3 regions of the Rouxiella sp. Mn2063 genome follow, and region 1 is predicted to be linked to each of the others. Evidence: predicted binding sites of a transcription regulator. Region 1 holds the regulator's gene; each other region holds the start of a gene.
What was found. The regulator LexA, encoded in region 1, represses DNA repair genes until DNA is damaged. The targets are predictions, from matches to a motif close to TNCTGTATGTACATACAGNA.
Positions count from the first base shown of each region.

Region 2: a site for LexA is predicted at 1,824-1,843, ahead of uvrB (excinuclease ABC subunit UvrB). Genes of this name have one in related genera too.
Region 3: a site for LexA is predicted at 1,784-1,803, ahead of dinB (DNA polymerase IV). Genes of this name have one in related genera too.

Region 1 covers NZ_JBMOUD010000004.1:404,692-409,391, reverse strand. The annotation lists gene plsB (glycerol-3-phosphate 1-O-acyltransferase PlsB) at 1-1,846, opposite strand, end outside; gene ACL9RG_RS09360 (diacylglycerol kinase) at 1,974-2,342, shown strand; gene lexA (transcriptional repressor LexA) at 2,447-3,055, shown strand; gene zur (zinc uptake transcriptional repressor Zur) at 3,358-3,867, opposite strand; gene ACL9RG_RS09345 (phosphoethanolamine transferase) at 4,125-4,700, opposite strand, start outside.
Region 2 covers NZ_JBMOUD010000012.1:45,787-50,486, forward strand. The annotation lists gene bioD (dethiobiotin synthase) at 1-92, shown strand, start outside; gene ACL9RG_RS16680 (ABC transporter ATP-binding protein) at 134-844, opposite strand; gene uvrB (excinuclease ABC subunit UvrB) at 1,964-3,970, shown strand; gene sugE (quaternary ammonium compound efflux SMR transporter SugE) at 4,073-4,393, opposite strand; gene ACL9RG_RS16695 (VF530 family DNA-binding protein) at 4,613-4,700, shown strand, end outside.
Region 3 covers NZ_JBMOUD010000014.1:50,972-55,671, forward strand. The annotation lists gene lpcA (D-sedoheptulose 7-phosphate isomerase) at 1-35, shown strand, start outside; gene ACL9RG_RS17955 (class II glutamine amidotransferase) at 77-844, shown strand; gene dpaA (peptidoglycan meso-diaminopimelic acid protein amidase) at 815-1,540, opposite strand; gene dinB (DNA polymerase IV) at 1,818-2,879, shown strand; gene pepD (beta-Ala-His dipeptidase) at 3,906-4,700, opposite strand, start outside.

The sequences.
Region 1 (4,700 bases):
GCAGATGATGAATATTGTTGCGATAGTAGGTCATCAGCACTGCCTGTTCGCGCGGCAGAATAATGATATCGCCAATATTATCTTTCTCGACTTCGAACTTGTTCATGTTCAACGCGTGCTCAAGCAACTGATTTGCCGTGAGTTCTGGCACGGTTGAATCAGGCGCATAAGGCACATTGCGCAGTAGCTGCAAATAACAGTCGAGCTGTTCAGTAAGCTGTTCGCGAGTCAAAGAACGTTGGCGTGAAGCCAGCAGCGCTGTTGAACATAAGTTCATCGCGTTGGCCGCTGCCGAATTGTTAATACGCACCATGATTTTGTCGGCGATATCTTGCACCGTTGGCGTTAACCAGCTTGGGCGATGTGCTTCGATAGGGTCAATAGAATCACGCCATTGCGGTACTTTTTGATTCAGATATGGCGTTAAATGCAGGGGCTCGCCGAAGTTAACGTAGCCTTGACCGAGGTTACGCAGTTTGCGTAGTCCGTTGATCATCTGCATAAAGCCTTCTTTCTCTTTGGTCGCCCCACGCAGCTCTTTGGCGTAAGTGCCCACTTCCATCACGTGTTCATAACCGATATAGATAGGGACTAGCGTGATCGGACGCGAACCACCGCGTAACATAGCTTGAATGGTCATCGCCAGCGTACCGGTTTTCGGCTCCAGCAAACGACCGGTGCGTGAACGGCCACCTTCTACAAAATATTCTACCGAATAGCCGCGGGTGAACAGCTCGCCGAGATATTCGCGGAATACCGTTGCATAAAGCTTGTTGCCTTTGAATGTCCGGCGAATAAAGAACGCACCTAAACGGCGGAAAATCGGGCCAGCTGGCCAGAAGTTTAGGTTAATACCGGCCGCAATATGTGGTGGTACCAGACCTTGGTGGTAGAGCACATAAGAAAGCAGCAGGTAATCCATGTGGCTGCGATGGCAGGGCACATAGACAATTTCCTGGCCATCTTGCGCCAACTGACGCACACGTTCAGCGTTATTAACGTGGATACCTTTGTACAGCCGGTTCCAGGTCCAGCTTAAAACACGATCGGACAAACGCACGGCTTCATAGCTGAAATCCGCGGCAATCTCTTCCATCAGCGCGATAGCATTTTGCTTGGCTTTTTCATGGGTGATTTTTTTGCTGCGTGCTTCTTCTTCGACCGCTTTTTCAATCGCTTTAGACGCCAACAGTTTATTAAACAGATCCTGACGCACTGGTATGCGTGGCCCTACGGCAGCCAGACGTTGACGAGAGAAATGCATTCTCGCTACGCGCGCCAGTTTTTGCGCAATAATGGTATCCGTGCCATGTTCCGTTGCCATATGGCGCAGGGACACAGTATTGGAGAAGCGCACGAAACTGTCTCGCCCTAACCACAGCACGGCAAAGAATTTCTGCACGCCGTTCAGGACGCGTAAATGTGGCGTTTCCTGGCTTTCTCGGCCAGGGGAACGGCCAAACATTACCGATACCGGCAACAGTTGGATATCTAGATTCTGATTATTACGATGTAAGTCCAAATAATCGTGGAACAGTTTTACCGACTCTTCTTTCGGCTTGTAATAGCTGAAAACGCGCGGGCCTTCCCCAATAAACACGTGGCTTGGCAATTGCACGCCATCTATGTCCAGAGGAACAAGGGGATCGGGCAAATTTAGCGCCAGGCATTGTGCCCGTAGTGTCAATAAATCGGTTTTGGAGTTATAAGGCAAAACGTACACGATCGGCCGAGTGGTATCTAAACGCAACTCGGTAATAGGATCTGTAGGAATGACCTTGCTCTTTACCAGCAATTTTAGCGGTAAATTCAATAGGGTATAATAAAGTCTACGCCAACCTGACATAAAAAGATGAAGCCTCTTGTTAGCAATTTCGCCGCAAGGATACCAGAAACTTGAATTGAGATCCGTGGTGATAGGTTTGGCGATACAGGCTAGAATACCTGCAATTTCCAATTAGGACGGATAAGTTATGGCAAATCAAGTGACTGGATTAACCAGAATAATTAAAGCCGCTGGTTATTCTCTTAAAGGGCTGACCGCAGCCTGGAAGCATGAAGCTGCATTCCGTGAAGAAGCGATTGTCGTCCTTGTCGCTATCTTACTGGCATTTTGGCTCGATGTGAGTACTACAGAGCGCATTTTATTGATTGGCGTCGCGCTTTTAGTTGTTGTGGTTGAATTATTAAACAGCGCAATAGAAGCGGCTATTGACCGAATCGGGCCGGAAATCCACCCGTTGTCAGGGCGTGCCAAGGATATGGGATCGGCTGCGGTATTTATTACGCTCATTTTTGCTGTCTTTACCTGGTTGGCTATCTTATTACCGCGCTGGTTGTGAGATGGCTCGCAGGTTAATCCCTGTTTTTATTCACTCTTAGGTTTTCATTGCCTGATTAGCTGTATATACTCACAGCTGGACTGTATAAACAACCAGGGGGCGGAATGAAAGCATTAACTACCAGACAACAAGAGGTCTATGACCTTATTCGTGATCATATCTCTAGCACCGGTATGCCGCCAACCCGTGCTGAGATCGCGACGCGTCTGGGATTCCGTTCTCCTAACGCAGCTGAAGAGCACCTCAAAGCGCTGGCACGTAAAGGCGTCATTGAAATTGTTTCTGGCGCCTCACGTGGTATTCGTTTGCTGATGGAAGAGGAAGAAGGTTTACCTCTCATTGGGCGTGTTGCCGCTGGTGAGCCGCTGCTGGCAACTCAGCATATCGAAGGCCACTACCAAGTCGATCCAAGTATGTTTAAACCAAGCGCCGATTTCTTGCTACGTGTTAGCGGTATGTCTATGCGTGATATTGGTATTCTGGACGGCGATCTGTTGGCGGTGCATAAAACGCAGGATGTGCGAAACGGCCAGGTGGTCGTTGCGCGCATTGATGATGAAGTCACGGTTAAACGTTTGAAGAAACAAGGCAACACCGTGCAGCTTCTGCCTGAAAATAGCGAATTCGAGCCTATCGTGGTTGACCTTCGCGAGCAGAGTTTCAGTATTGAAGGGCTTGCGGTTGGCGTTATTCGCAACGGTAACTGGATCTAATACCAAGCGGTATTAATGTCTAGTTTCCTGTTATAGAACTCACCTTTGTAAATAAACCCAATAAACTTCGAGATGAAGGTAGGCGGCAATCGACAGACAAATCTGTCAAGAGCAGATTTGAACACTGCTTGCAGCGACCCCTTTGGGGCAAGGCTCGCGGATGAGCAGAGTCACTGCAGCCAACCACCCTACAACTTGAAATATGGCGGGTAAAAGGTGAGTTTTCGTTTATAACGTGCCGTATAACAAATACGCTGCGTATTATCAGCGATTTTGACACTTAGCGAAAATTATCCCTATAACTAACGTTTTTTAACGTTAATACTATGGTCGTGATCGCAATGTTCTTTGCTATCGCAAGCTTCTACTACCGAACACTCTCTGCATAAACCGTGCGCTTCAACGACGGAATGACGCAGAGCAAAGCCAGAATCATTAGCAAGCGTGGCTAAACGTTCTTCAATGCCTTCCGTCGTTTTTTCAGTTACTAACCCACAACGGTCACAAATAAACAGAGCTGAAGTGTGGCTTGGCTCTTCAAAGTGGTGGCACAACACATAGCTGTTTGCTGATTCTACGCGGTGAATAAAACCTTGTTCCAACAGAAAATCCAACGCGCGATAAACAGTTGGTGGCTTAGCCTGAGGTTCCACAACGCGTAGTAAATCTAGCAGATCATAGGCACTGATCGCCCCAGGCTGTTGGATCATCAGCCGAAGCACTTCGAGCCGCTGTGGCGTTAGCCGAACATTACGCTGTAGGCACAGACGTTCAGCTTGCTTAAGCAGGTTTTCAGAGTGGGATGAATTCATGATTTGCTCTCTGCACAAAGTAAGCTCAGATTTTAACATGTTTCGAGACAATCGCCGATACCCTGGCGACACACAGTTTGGTTGCTACACTCTGTTTTTGTGTTCTGTGACATAGTGAGACTTATGCCTGCCTGGCTTTAGGATATAAATCTATTAGCGATTGACTTTATTATTCACTATATAAGCCAGCTTTGTGTCCATACAAATATAGGCGCAAATGTAAGCCATCAAAGATGATGGCTTTTTTGATGAATTGGCTATTCGTCAATAAGTGACATATAGTTTTTAACGTTGTTATTAAAATCTTTTATTTTTATTTGTTTCTTGCAATTCATCTTGGAAAGATAATTACATTCCACTGGTAATAATGGGTCAGTTGAACCCGTCCATTGTAAATATAATCCTAAAAAGTCAAATGCCGAGCGTAGTTGATCAATTGTCACTCTGCTTTTGGCATCATATGAAGTAACAATAAAAGGCACTTGGAAGTTCTGTTTATATTTGTCGTTATGCTGGAGGTTTCTAGTTCCTTTGGCAGACATAAAACTTAGACCGTGATCAGAAAAGTATAACATGGTCCATTTTTTCTTGTTCCTATCAGCAATCTTGGTGATTTCTGACAATAAATAGTCCGTATTTTTTATACTTTGAATATAACAGGATAATTTGTCATTTTCGTAAAAATAATCATATTTATTATCGGTTCTATCACAAAAGTTAGGATGAGACCCCATTATGTGAATAAAGATAAGTTTTTTCTTTTTACTATTATTGTTCAAGATCGCAGCTTGATATGGAACGAGTAAATCAGTATCAGGGAACGATTGTGTGTT
Region 2 (4,700 bases), on a different contig from region 1:
TGGGTGAGATCCCTTATTTGTCAGCAGGCGTGCCAACGGGGGATTTTGCAGATTTAGGGCAGTATTTGGACCTTGCCGTGTTGCAAAGTTAAAATATGCCCTTGCCCGATTGTCTCTCCAATATCTGGCTCATCTATACGCTTAAATAGGTTTTCACCAAGTTATCGTCTAGTTGCGCCAAGGTACCTTGCGCCACGTTGCGACCGCGATCCAATAGCCAAAAGCGGTCGGCAACGGTACGGATAAACGGCAGTTTGTGGCCGACTAACAGCAGTGTCAGACCAAGATCGCGGTTCAACCGGTGGATAATATTGCCCATATTCGCCTCCATTGCCGGGCTGGTGTGTTCGGTAGGCTCATCAAGGATCAACAGCTCGGGTTCTTGCACTAGCGCACGGCCTATCGCCAACTGTTGCTGCTGGCTTTCATCTAATTCCCCCGCTTTACGTGCCCCCATCTCCTTCAATGCCGGGAATAAGTCATAAATGGGGGAGGGAACACGACGTGTCTTGTTACGTCCAGCCATCATGGCAATCTGCAAGTTTTCATCGACGCTCATCTGCGAGAAAATCTGCCTGCCTTGTGGTACGTAACCAATGCCCATCTGCGCGCGGGTTTCTACTGGCAAACTTATCAAGTCTTGTGGTTCATCATTGGCCGACTGCCATATCATGCTGCCACTTTTTATCGGCAAATGACCCATAATGCAGTTGATTAGCGTGGTTTTTCCCACGCCGTTGCGCCCAATTAAGCAATTACACTGACCGCGGACCAACTCTAAATCAATATCCCACAGCGTATGATTCTGACCGTAATATTGGTTCACTGCTTTGACGCTTAGCATGATGACACCTCGTACACGCTTAACTTCATCCATGGCACCACCTGGCACCGTTTTATTCGTTCCATACTGTCTATCGACAGCATAAAACCCCACGAGCAATGATCGGTTAGAACAGCATCAATTGACGATAAATAGAGCTTATGTAGCAAATTATGATGAAAAGTGACCTTTTATGGCTTTAAAACAGCTTCACTGCCGACAAAATGGATCGTTAGCACCACTTTTTAGTGACAGTGTTAATATCTGGCAAATTGGATAAAGGTTCTCAGTATAGATTGTGCAAGTCTCGGGCCAAGTTTTCGGAAGAATTTCCTAAAGTGATGTTTTTAAGGGGAAACTGGCTGTATCTGGCAGTGCTCGAAAGGAAAAACTCGCCAGTCTTCATCATTGCTGATAGCAATGTTAATAGGGTGCACACTGCTAGTGCTGAGGTTTACAGATCGTGGTGCAAGTTTTATGGTGTTGCGGTTTTTTTATGCAGTGCGTAGAGCTTATTTAGTATTTTGCAAGTGCTTAAGCATTGCTTATCTAGTCTTAATCAGAATATATAAAGAAATAAAAGTGTAAAAAAATAACTAAAAAACCGATCTGAATGGGCGATAAATGCGAAATGCTGTTTTTTGCTAACTGGCGCTACAGGCGGGGTGCTGTGAGTTATCCACTATTCCTGTGGATAACCATGTGTATGAGTGTCATAAAAGTTGCTACAAGCGAGTCTGGACGCGGGTTGCGCTTAGTTTGTCCGCATTCTCGGCTTTTTAAACAATTCATTAATTATCAATGATTTATTTAAAATCAAGCCTCGTAAAACATTCACATCTCAATTGTGTAAATTTTCGTCAGTCTGATGTCAGTAAAAAAATACCGGTTAAAATCTGGGGATAAATGCGCCGCGTTGGGTAAAAAAGCCGTGCGTTGTATAACTAAAAAAGTGCAGCATAAACAAAGCAAGGGCAGAGATACGATAAACAGCGCTTGAAGCTGGTTTTATATCCAGTATCATACAGCCGTTATCTATTCAGGATAGTCGGCGGTGTCGTCAAATTTGACAACCTTCGGGAGTATTCCATACTAATCCTCCTCACCGGTCTTAAGCATTTCTTCATCAGGTAGCCCGTCATGAGTAAAGTATTCAAATTGCATTCCGCATTTAAACCTTCAGGCGATCAGCCGGAGGCTATCCGGCTTTTGGAAGAAGGGCTCGAGAACGGTCTGGCGCACCAAACTTTGCTGGGTGTAACGGGATCGGGGAAAACCTTTACTGTCGCGAATGTGATTGCCGATCTGAATCGCCCGACAATGGTGCTGGCGCCAAATAAAACCCTGGCAGCACAGCTCTATGGTGAGATGAAAGAGTTCTTCCCGGAAAACGCCGTTGAATATTTTGTTTCTTACTACGATTACTATCAGCCTGAAGCCTATGTCCCGAGCTCTGATACGTTTATCGAGAAAGATGCGGCGGTCAACGAACATATTGAACAAATGCGTTTATCCGCGACCAAAGCCCTGTTAGAGCGACGTGATGTTATTGTCGTGGCGTCGGTATCGGCTATCTACGGCTTGGGCGACCCAGAACTGTATTTGAAGATGATGCTGCATTTGACTAAGGGCATGATTATCGACCAGCGCGCTATCTTGCGTCGTTTGGCGGAACTGCAATATTCACGCAACGATCAGGCTTTCCAGCGCAGTACTTTCCGCGTTCGGGGGGAAGTGATCGATGTTTTCCCAGCCGAGTCGGATGATTTGGCATTGCGGATTGAGCTTTTTGATCAAGAAGTTGAACGGTTGTCGCTATTTGACCCGCTGACCGGTCATGTTGAACATGAAGTGCCGCGTTTCACTATTTATCCCAAGACGCACTATGTGACACCGCGCGAACGCATCGTTCAGGCGATGGAAGAGATTAAAGTCGAGCTGGTTGAGCGCCGTAAAGTTCTGCTGGACAACAATAAATTGCTCGAAGAGCAGCGCATCAGTCAGCGTACCCAGTTTGATCTCGAAATGATGAACGAGCTGGGTTACTGCTCGGGCATTGAAAACTACTCACGCTATCTTTCAGGACGCGGGCCAGGTGAGCCACCGCCGACGTTGTTTGACTATCTGCCGGCTGACGGTTTGCTGATTGTCGACGAATCTCACGTCACTATTCCGCAAATTGGTGGGATGTATAAAGGTGACCGTTCGCGTAAAGAAACGCTGGTGGAATATGGTTTCCGTCTGCCCTCTGCTTTGGATAACCGCCCAATGCGCTTCGAAGAATTTGAAGCCTTGGCCCCGCAAAGTATTTATGTTTCGGCAACGCCGGGCAAATATGAGCTGGAAAAATCCGGTGATGACGTTATCGATCAGGTGGTGCGGCCAACTGGCTTGCTTGATCCATTGATCGAAGTACGCCCGGTTGCTACTCAGGTTGACGATCTGCTCTCGGAGATCCGTAAACGTGTTGAAATCAACGAACGTGTCTTGGTGACAACGCTGACTAAACGCATGGCCGAAGACCTTACCGAATATCTTGAAGAGCATGGAGAGAAGGTGCGCTATCTGCACTCCGACATTGATACCGTTGAGCGCATGGAAATCATTCGTGACCTGCGTCTGGGCGAGTTTGACGTGCTGGTGGGTATCAACTTATTGCGTGAAGGGTTGGACATGCCTGAGGTGTCTCTGGTGGCGATCCTTGATGCGGACAAAGAAGGGTTCTTGCGTTCTGAACGCTCTTTGATCCAGACCATCGGTCGTGCGGCACGTAATCTCAACGGTAAAGCGATTCTCTACGGCGACAAAATTACCCAGTCCATGGCAAAAGCCATTGATGAAACCGAGCGCCGTCGTGCCAAGCAGGAAGCCTATAACCTAGAAAATGGCATTACGCCGCAAGGGTTAAATAAAAAGGTCACGGATATTCTGCAACTTGGTCAGCCTAAGACCAAAAAGAATAAAGATAAACGAGATGCCGAAGCTTCAGCAACGATTCAGGCGCTGTCTCCTAAGGCGTTGGATCAGAAAATTCGCGAGCTGGAGAGCAAAATGTACGCTCATGCGCAGAATCTTGAATTTGAAGACGCCGCCCGCACCCGCGACGAACTGCAATCACTGCGCGCGCAATTTATTGCTATGTCGTGATGCAGAGCCTGGAGAGCGAATTGATAAAACAGTAACGGCGCTATTTTAGTCGCGCCGTTGCCTTTTAGAAGATTGAGTTCGGAAGGGGCAAATAAAATATCGTTAACTCTTGGTCGCGACTTTCAGCAATATTACGCCTGAAATAATCAGTACAACCGCCAGGACGCGTAGGAAGTTCATGCTTTCGCCAAACATAGTCACGCCGAGAATAAATGCGCCGACGGCACCAATTCCAACCCAAACAGTATAAGACGTGCCTAAGGGCAAGGTTTTCATCGACACTGCCAATAGCGCGAAGCTTAGCAGCATGAAAACAATGGTAATAATGCTGGGGAATAAGCGACTAAACCCGTGAGACTCCTTCATTGCCGTTGCCCAGACAACTTCAAATATTCCGGCTAACACTAAATATACCCAAGCCATATTTTTACCTTAAATGCTTCTTAGGGTCGTCCCTTATAGTGATGTGGCTGTTTTACCTGGTCGTCCAGACAGCAGTTTTAAAATAATATCATGAAGGTGAACTGGCTTCATCCCGAATGACCGATGGTGCAGAGATAGCAATGGCAGAGTCAATAAAAGTCCTTGTACCGTCGGGCAAAGCTGATTAAGGTGTGCGACTGCAAAATTCAGGATATGACGATGACTACGACTACGATACCCCCCGCTAAACCTTTATCTAAAGATCCGCTGCACGGCGTAACGTTGGAGAGTTTACTGACCACGTTGG
Region 3 (4,700 bases), on a different contig from region 1:
TGATTCTGTTGATCGAAAAAGAGATGGCTAAATAACCCGTTTTAACTGATTAGGTATTAATAAGGGGAGGGCTGGAATGTGTGAATTGCTCGGGATGAGCGCGAATGTACCGACGGATATCTGCTTTAGTTTTAGCGGATTGGTACGACGCGGTGGTCTGACCGGCCCCCATAAAGATGGTTGGGGCATTACCTTTTATGAAGGTAATGGCTGTCGCACGTTTAAAGATCCACAGCCCAGCTTTAACTCCCCGATTGCCCGACTGGTGCAGGATTATCCAATAAAATCCTGCGCCGTTATCTCTCATATCCGCCAGGCTAACCGTGGCGAAGTCTCGCTGGAAAATACCCATCCTTTCACCCGAGAGCTATGGGGGCGCAACTGGACTTACGCGCATAACGGCCAGCTTCGCGGCTATAAACAGTTAGAAACGGGGGCTTTACGCCCTATTGGTCAAACCGACAGCGAATATGCATTTTGTTGGTTGCTACATAAATTAAGCCAGCGCTACCCGAGAACACCGGGTAATTGGCCGGCCGTATTTCGCTATATTGCGTCATTAGCTAACGAATTACGCCAAAAGGGCGTATTTAATATGCTGCTGTCGGACGGGCATTTTGTGATGGCCTATTGTTCGACCAACCTATTTTGGATCACGCGGCGTGCGCCTTTCGGTAAGGCAACTTTGTTAGATCAGGATGTGGAGATTGATTTTCAGCAGCAGACGACACCTAATGATGTCGTCACCGTGATTGCGACACAGCCACTGACTGGCAACGAAACCTGGAACAAAATTGCCCCAGGTGAATTCGCCCTATTTTACTGCGGTGAACGCCAACTGTGAGGTTGGTGGCGTAAGTGGCGAGGACTGGTTAATCACATAATTACCATTAACTACCGATACTGTCGGTGGTTGGTGGTATTTCTCAAAGTAGAGATAACCAGGCTGCAATTGACGCCAGAAATTAATGTACGTCGAGTTACGGTGTGATTGCATATTGGCTTCAGTCATGCGGAACGGATAAATACTGATCTCCACATTACGTTGACCATTATCAAACGCTGCCTGCACATAGCTATAAATAGACGCCATCTGGCTATCTGTCATCGCATAACAGCCGATAGATAGGCAATTTCCATGGATCATCAGATAGTTACCTGAATATCCTTGCGCCCGGTCATAATCATTCGGGAAGCCGATATTGATCGCCCGATAGAATTTGCTGTTGGGCTTTAGATGATGGATATCGATGCTGTAAAAGCCTTCCGGGCTTTTGAAATCCCCTTCACGGCGTTTATTACCCAATCCGCCAGAGAAATCGCAAATCTTGTACGCACCAATCAGGCGAAATTGATCCTGCATTTTGGCGTATAGCTCCAACACCCTTTCTTGTTTGAAAATCTGGATATAAACGGGTGAACCTAATAATTGCTGTTTATCTAATTGACTCAAAGGCACCTGCTCGCTGGCTGCGGCAGTGCTCATGGTAAATACAGGCAAACTGAGGATCATCGCAAAGAGCAACGCGATTCTTAACATGCTAATTCCTGCTGATTATAATTTTTACTGTTGGTCCGTAGAGGACGTAAGCCTCTTTAGACAGCCACTGCGGGTAACCATTTAAACGTAGTCATATTAATACCGATTGTCTTTTTAGCAATGCTCAAACGCGGATTAATGTGTCACGAATAGCAAAATTCAATCGGCTATCTCCGGTTTTTTTGTAATTAATTGATCTTTGCTCATCAGGGGGATTCTCACAACCTTGAGATTTACCTTTTTAACTGTATACTTATACAGTTATTTGGGGAGGGGTATGCGCAAAATAATACATGTTGATATGGACTGCTTCTTCGCCGCAGTAGAAATGCGTGATGATCCTTCCCTGCGCGAAATCCCGCTGGCGATTGGTGGCAGCAAAGACCGGCGTGGGGTGATCAGCACCGCCAATTACCCGGCTCGTCGTTACGGTGTTCACAGTGCAATGTCCACGGCAATGGCGTTAAAACTTTGCCCGCATCTAAAAGTAATCCCCGGTCGAATGGAGGCCTATAAACAAGCGTCGCTGCATATCCGTGATATATTTTCTCGCTACACGTCGCTTATCGAGCCTTTATCGCTTGATGAAGCTTACCTTGACGTTTCTGATTCGGTTCAGTGCAACGGATCTGCCACCCTAATTGCCCATGAGATCCGCCAGACTATTGCCAATGAATTAAATTTAACAGCCTCGGCCGGTATTGCGCCGATTAAATTTCTCGCCAAAATCGCCTCAGATATGAATAAGCCGAACGGGCAATATGTCATTACGCCTGACAAAGTGGCTGATTTTTTAGTGGATCTGCCGCTGAGTAAAATTCCTGGCGTGGGGAAGGTTACCGCCGCACGTTTGCAAGAAAGCGGTTTGAAAACCTGTGGCGATGTCCAGCGTTATGATTTAGCTCAGTTGCTGAAGAATTTTGGTAAATTTGGCCGCGTGTTATGGGAGCGTTGTCAGGGCATTGATGAGCGAGAAGTCTCTGCCGACAGATTACGAAAATCGGTCGGCGTTGAGCGTACGCTGGCAGAAGATATTCACGATTGGGCACACTGTGTCGAATTGATTGAGAGGCTGTATCCAGAATTGGAAACCCGCCTCAGCCGCGTCAGCCCACAGCTACGCATTGCCCGCCAAGGTGTAAAACTGAAATTCCACGATTTTCAACAAACCACCCAAGAACACGTTTGGCCGGTGCTGAATAAAGACGATTTATTAAAAGTTGCCAGACAAGCCTGGGAACAACGGCGAGGTGGCCGAGGTGTGCGTCTGGTTGGTTTGCATGTCACCTTGCAGGACCCGCAAATAGAGCGGCAATTATTATTAAGATTAGATGAATAAGCGGGAACGCGATTACGTGCGTTTTTTGAAAACGCCTAATTTTTAAAAACAGCACGGTGAATTTTTCGGTTTCCGAAGTGCTGTTTTCAATGCGGCCTTTGCGCCGAAACCGAGCAAAGGGATGTAGGGCGCATCCCTTTGCAATCCCGCGCCTTTCTATGGTGTTATATCGAATTTCAATTAGGCTATGTTTCAGCTACCACAGAGACAGGCGCAAATTTCATGGCTCCGCCATGCCTTCCTTCGGGTTTGAGCTAACGATAAAGACGTTATCTCTCCACCACTCGTCAGTGAAATTTTGAGTGCGCCAGGTAGCGTTCGAATCAACGGCAAGATTTAGAAAATGATAGCAAAGTGAATTTTTCGGTTTCCGAAGTGCGGTGTTCAATGCAGCCTTCGCGCCGAAACCGAGTAAAGGAACGAAGGCGCGTTCCTTTACAATCCTGCGCCTTTTCATGGTGTTATATAGGATTTCAATTAGGCTATGTTTCAGATACCACGGCGACAGGCGCAAATTTCATGGCTCTGCCATGCCTTCCTTCGGGTTCGAGCCAGCTTCGCCGTCTCTCCACCACTCGTCAGTGAAATTTTGAGTGCGCCAGGTAGCTTTTTTAAATTCAAAAGATTAACTGCCACTGCCTTTGAACTTGACCTTAAAAGCCGCTAAGCGCACTCAAAATTTCACCGGTAAGAGGTGAGAGACAATAGCTTTATCATTGGCTCGAATCCCGCAGCCGGGCATCCCGGATGGGATGAAATTTGCGCTATCGCAGAAGCCGCTGAAACATGGCCTCCACTGGACTGGGTGTCAAAGTTGGAAAGGGCGCGGGATTGTAAAGGGTGGCGCCAGACCACCCTTTACTCGGTTTCGGCGCGAAGGCCGATGTGATCACAGAACTTTGAAAACCGAAATATTCACCGTCTTGGTCTTAAAACCGCATCAAGCTCGGTCCAGCTTGGTAAACCGAAATATTCACCATTCTGGTGTTAAAAACCGCATCAAGCTCGGTCTAGCTTGCGTAAGTCTCAAGCCTTCTCTGGGATCGCCTTCAACAACTCGATTAGCAATTTCCAATACAAGGCAACGCTTTCAATATGGACTTGCTCATCCGGCGAGTGTGGCCCGGTGATGGTCGGTCCGATAGAAACCATATCCATATCTGGGTAAGGTTTTTTGAACAGGCCACATTCCAGACCGGCGTGGATCACCATGATGTTTGGCGTCTTGTTGAACAGGTCTTGGTACAGTTCGCGTACCAGCGCCATGACTGGCGATGCAGCATCTGGTTTCCAGCCTGGGTAGCCGCCTTTTGGCGAGGTTTTCGCACCGGCCAGTTGGCCTACCGAAGTCAGCATGCTGACCACGTAATCTTTGCCGCTGTCGATAAGAGAACGAATCAGGCAGACGATTTCCGCTTCTTTCTCGGTCAGGCTAACGACACCGAGGTTCAGAGAAGTTTCAACCACGCCTTTCACATCGTCGCTCATACGGATAACACCGTTTGGCGTCGCGTTGAGCAGCGCCAGGAAGCGGTTTTGGCTATCTTGGCTCAGCGCCTTCGCGTTGCTTTCAGTTGATTCGAGCAGCAGGGTGATGTTTTTCTCAACCGCAGCCAGCTCGAATTTCAGCGTTGCCAGGAATTCGTTAACTGCCGCTTGCAGCGCATTTTGTTGATTTGCGGCAACGGCCAGGATAGCAGAAGCTTCGCGTGGGATAGCATTACGCAGCGTACCGCCGGTGAAATCCAACAATTGCAGGCCGAGGGTATCAGCATGCTCACACAGGAAGCGAGCCAGCAATTTATTGGCATTACCCAGGCC